DNA from 2 places in the Actinoplanes sp. NPDC048988 genome. Region 2 is predicted to be linked to the other one. Evidence: riboswitches for the same ligand, from Rfam matches in the RefSeq annotation. Region 2 holds a riboswitch; the other holds the start of a gene.
What was found. Region 2 has a riboswitch for cyclic di-AMP ahead of ACGFJ7_RS43040 (transglycosylase family protein). Riboswitches for the same ligand answer to the same signal wherever they lie in the genome.

Region 1 (2,194 bases), on a different contig from region 2:
TGGCCATCATCAAAAGACGAGGCCGCCGGGACATATGCCCCGACGGCCTCGTTCCGGACGAAATCAGCAATCAGCCTGGCCGCCGGAAGCCCGCGATGGGCATCCGGTCGATCTCCGCCATCCGCACGTGGTCACCCGTGTGCGGAGCGTGGACCATCTTGCCGCCGCCGATGTAGAGGCCGACGTGATGGAGGCTTCCGGGGAAGAAGAAGACCAGGTCACCCGGTTGCAACTCGTCCCGCGACACCGCCTTGCCCTCGTTCCACTGGTCTTTCGTGTAGTGGTCGAGGTGGACACCGACGCTGCCCCAGGCCTCCTGGGTCAGACCGGAGCAGTCGTACGTGTTCGGTCCTGCCGACCCGAAGACGTACGGCTTGCCGATCAGGTCGCACGCGCGCTGAGCCGCACGCCCGCCCTTGTCATTGGTGTACGTGACCGGACAGGCGCCCAACCGCAGGGGCCCGTCCGAGGCGTCCGCCGAGCCGTACGCCTGGATCCGCAGTTTCTGCAGCGCGGTGATCTTGGTTTCGATCGCCTTCTTGCGGGTGGACAGGTCCTTGTCGCGCGCGGCGACGGACTTGGTCACGATATCCAGGTCGGACTTGGTGGCGGTGAGCTTGTCGCGCAGCGCCGCCACGCCCTTGATCTGCTCCTGCTGATGACGAGCCAGCTGATCGAGATAGGTCAGCTTGTCGGTCAGCCCGGTCGGCGAGCCACTGATGATCATGGCATCGAGGGCGTTCGGCGCACCCTGCTTGTACGCGTCGACGGCCAGGCCTTGCACCTGGGCCATCGCCAGGTCGACCTGCACCTGGAGCGGGTTGAGCTGGGCGGCGAGCTTCTTCTGCTGAGCGCGGTTCTTGAGCAGCTGGTTGTGCACGTCGTTGTACTGCTCGATGACCGGCTCGAGGTCGTTCCACTGCTTGTCGATCTGGGCCTCGACCGTGGAGGGCGAGGGTGTGGCGTGCGCGACGGCTGGTCCGGTGACAACGACCCCGACCGTCGCGAGTGCGCAGACGAGTCCACGCAGAACTGCGGCGCGGCCGCGCGCCCCAATCCGTTTCACGTTGGGTGTGACGTCCTTTCTTCCCTCGAGCCGCCGACCGGGTTAGCTGACGGGTTCGGACGGGAAGACGCGTCCGGCCGCGAGGCATCGCGGCTTCACCCCAACCACTCGGGTCCCCGGTTCGCCCACACGACGATTAGGCGGTGGTCCGTCAGATCGGCCGGGTGGACGATGGGGGGCTGCCGAACCGGGGACCACCGTACTCCGGATCATGTGGAGAACTGAAGCCGCCGCGTACGGGAAACTGTTTGCTCCGAAAGGCATACACAGAGTAACTAGAGGGGCCAGTGGTCCAGCGCACGGTCAAGCCAGGGCACCACGAGAATCACGGTGGGTAATACCAGCAGACCAGCGGCGGCGAGCGCGGCGGCCACGTTCAGGCCGACGGACACGGTGTGCGGCTTGGCCAGCCGGGCCAGCCTCCGGCGCCTCGCGTCACCCGTCGGGTCGGCCCGCGCGTCCTCCGCCAGGGGGACGGCGTCGGTCAACCGCTCGAGGGCGGCCCGCAACGGCTCGGCGCCGGCCTTCCGCCGGGCCACGTCGTCCGAGATCATTTCCAGCAGCAGATGTACGGCGTCGAGGGGCGCCCGGCTGCGCAACGGCTGCGGCACGGCGCGGTAGAAGGCGGTGAACGACTCCATCACCACCTCGTGCCGGTGGCGCAGATGGGTCTGCTCGTGGGCGAGGACCGCGTCGACCTGTTCCCGGTCGAGCACCTGGAGCACGCCGTTGCTCAGCACGACCCGCGGCTCGCGGCCGGGCACGCAGTACGCCAGCGGCAGCGCCCCGTCGAGCACGCGCAGGTTGTCGGGGCCCAGCTCGCGATGCTGTTCGGCCCGGTCGAGCAGGTCGACGAGCTCGCGGTGGCGGGCCCGGCGCACCCGCGAGCGCCGGGTGACCCGGACCAGCGAGACGATGAGCCGCAGGATGATGACGCCGGCCACGACCAGGGCGCCGATCAGCGCGGTGGCGGCGACCGGCTTGCCGGAGCCGGCGGCCCGGGTCACCTCGTACGGCGCCGAGAGGACCACGCCGAGGGCGGACAGCACGGCGCTCAGGGTGATCGACTGCCAGAGCAGGACGGCCGCCACCGGGGCCCGGTCGGGCCAGCGCGCGCGGGCCAGCGCA
Region 2 (2,194 bases):
GCCTCGAGAAGGCTGGACGCATGACGAAACGAGAGAAGGCCCAGCGCCCCGAAGACCTGACCCGCCTGTTCGTCGAGCGTGCCAACGCCAAAGACGCCGAAGGCCTCGCCCTGCTGTACGAGGAGGATGCCGTGATGGCGTACCCGCCCGGACGCCAGACCGTCGGCCGCGCCGCCATCCAGCGCATGTGGGAGGAGGCCCTGCCACACATGCCCACCGTCGAGCCCGAGGAGCCGCTGCCCACCCTGCTGAGCGGCGAGCTGGCCCTGACCTCCACACCTCCGCGAGATGGCTCGGGCGCCCGAGCCCAGGTGGTGCGCCGCCAGCCCGACGGCACGTGGCTGCGGGTTCTCGACCAGCCGGAATTCCAGACTCCGCGGTCGTGATCCCGGCGCCGGCGATCAGGCATTCGCCGGCGCCGGGAGCAGCTATTACAGCGCCAGAGGCTGACCCGGGAAGATGCGATGCGGGCTGTTCAAAGCGGCGCGATTCAGGCGGTATAGGGCTCGCCAGCCGCCTTCCACGTTTGCCTTGGCGGCGATTGAAGCAAGGGTGTCGCCGGCGCGCACCACGTAGTAGCGGCCTGTGGATGACGCTGTGGATGGAGCCTTGACGGTGGATTTGCGAGTGACCGTGTTTGTACTGCGATATTGGCGGGTAGAGAAGGCCTTTCGGCCACAAGTCGGCCACGCGCCCAGGCCCTGGGAACGGCGGACCAGCTCGGCGATTTGGATTTGTTCCGCGCGGGATGCCTGGTCGGCGGTGCGAGCGAAACGGTGTCCGCCGTGGGAGCGCCACGTGCTGCGGCTGAATTGCAGGCCGCCGTAGTATCCGTTGCCGGTGTTGATGCCCCAGTTGCCGCCGGATTCGCACTCGGCGATGGCGTCCCAGTTGACGGAACCGCCCTTGGCGAGCGCGACGGCGTGCGCCGGCGCGGCGGCCGGGGGTGAAGCGAGTGCCGGGGCTGCTGGGGCGGCCAGAGTGACAGTTGCGGCGGCCAGGCCCACCATGACGCGGGCAGGTTTGCACATTTGTGCCATGACGAAAGACCCTCCACGCCTGCGAGGTCAGCTGTCGGGTTCGGGCTGAGGTGCCCGGCCGCGCGTGCGCGGCTTCACCCCGAGGCGCGCCAAAGCGCCGAAGAACTCGGGTCCCCCGCTCCATGCCGTAAGTATGTGTTCCGCCGGGCAGCGGCAGGATTCGGCGTTCCGCCCGTACGGACCGGCGGCGACCGCGAAAGGGCACCCGCCGGATTCTTATAGGAATAGGCGAGATCGACGTTATCGTGTCGCGCGCATTTGTGGAGCTTGTTGGAGAATTGGCAACCATGACCGAGCACGACATCGTCGTCTACGGCGCTTCCGGCTTCGTCGGTGCGCTGGTGGCACGGCATCTGGCCGAACATTCCCCCGATGGCCTTCGGATCGCGCTGGCCGGCCGCTCCGAAAGCAAACTCGATGCTGTGAAACGCCGGCTCGGCGTCGAATGGCCGATCCTGGTCGCGGACGCCGGTGACGCCGACGCGGTCGCCCGGCTCGCGCGGGCGACGCGGATTCTCGTCACGACCGTGGGGCCGTACGCGAAATACGGCAAGCCATTGGTGGACGCCTGCGCCCGGGCCGGAACCGACTATCTCGACCTGACCGGTGAGGTTCTTTTCGCACGTCAGAGCATTGACGACAACCACGAGGTGGCCCGTGGCACCGGTGCCCGGATAGTGCATTCGTGCGGGTTCGACTCGATCCCGTCCGACCTCGGGGTGCACGTTCTGAGCGAGGCCGTTCGCCGTGACGGCGCGGGCGAGCTCACCGACACCGCGATGGTGGTGACGAGCCTGCGCGGCGGGGTCAGCGGCGGCACCATCGACTCGCTGCGCCATCAGCTCGACACCGTCAAGAGGGATCCGGCGAAAAGGCGGGTCGCGGCCGGCCCGTACTCGCTGAGCCCGGACCGGGCCGCCGAGCCGGACCTCGGCCGGCAGTCCGACATCGCCACCGTTCGGGGCGAGCGAGTGCATCCGTCGCTGCGGGGGACACTCGCGCCGTTCTTCATGGCGTCCTACAACACGCGGGTCGTCCGGCGCAGCAATGCGCTGCGGGGTTACGCGTACGGGCGCGAGTTCCGCTATCGGGAGTTCATGAGTGTGGGCGCGTCGCCCCTGGTGTCCCCGGTGGTCGCCAACGGCGTCAAGCTG

Region 1: it holds a riboswitch for cyclic di-AMP, as region 2 does, so the genes downstream of both, ACGFJ7_RS33125 (NlpC/P60 family protein) here and ACGFJ7_RS43040 (transglycosylase family protein) in region 2, are expected to answer to the same signal.

The regions. Positions count from the first base shown of each region.
Region 1 covers NZ_JBICTW010000013.1:257,309-259,502, forward strand. The annotation lists gene ACGFJ7_RS33125 (NlpC/P60 family protein) at 71-1,066, opposite strand; cyclic di-AMP (ydaO/yuaA leader) riboswitch at 1,082-1,219, opposite strand; gene ACGFJ7_RS33130 (M56 family metallopeptidase) at 1,342-2,194, opposite strand, start outside.
Region 2 covers NZ_JBICTW010000024.1:70,237-72,430, forward strand. The annotation lists gene ACGFJ7_RS43035 (nuclear transport factor 2 family protein) at 21-386, shown strand; gene ACGFJ7_RS43040 (transglycosylase family protein) at 432-1,040, opposite strand; cyclic di-AMP (ydaO/yuaA leader) riboswitch at 1,045-1,216, opposite strand; gene ACGFJ7_RS43045 (saccharopine dehydrogenase family protein) at 1,328-2,194, shown strand, end outside.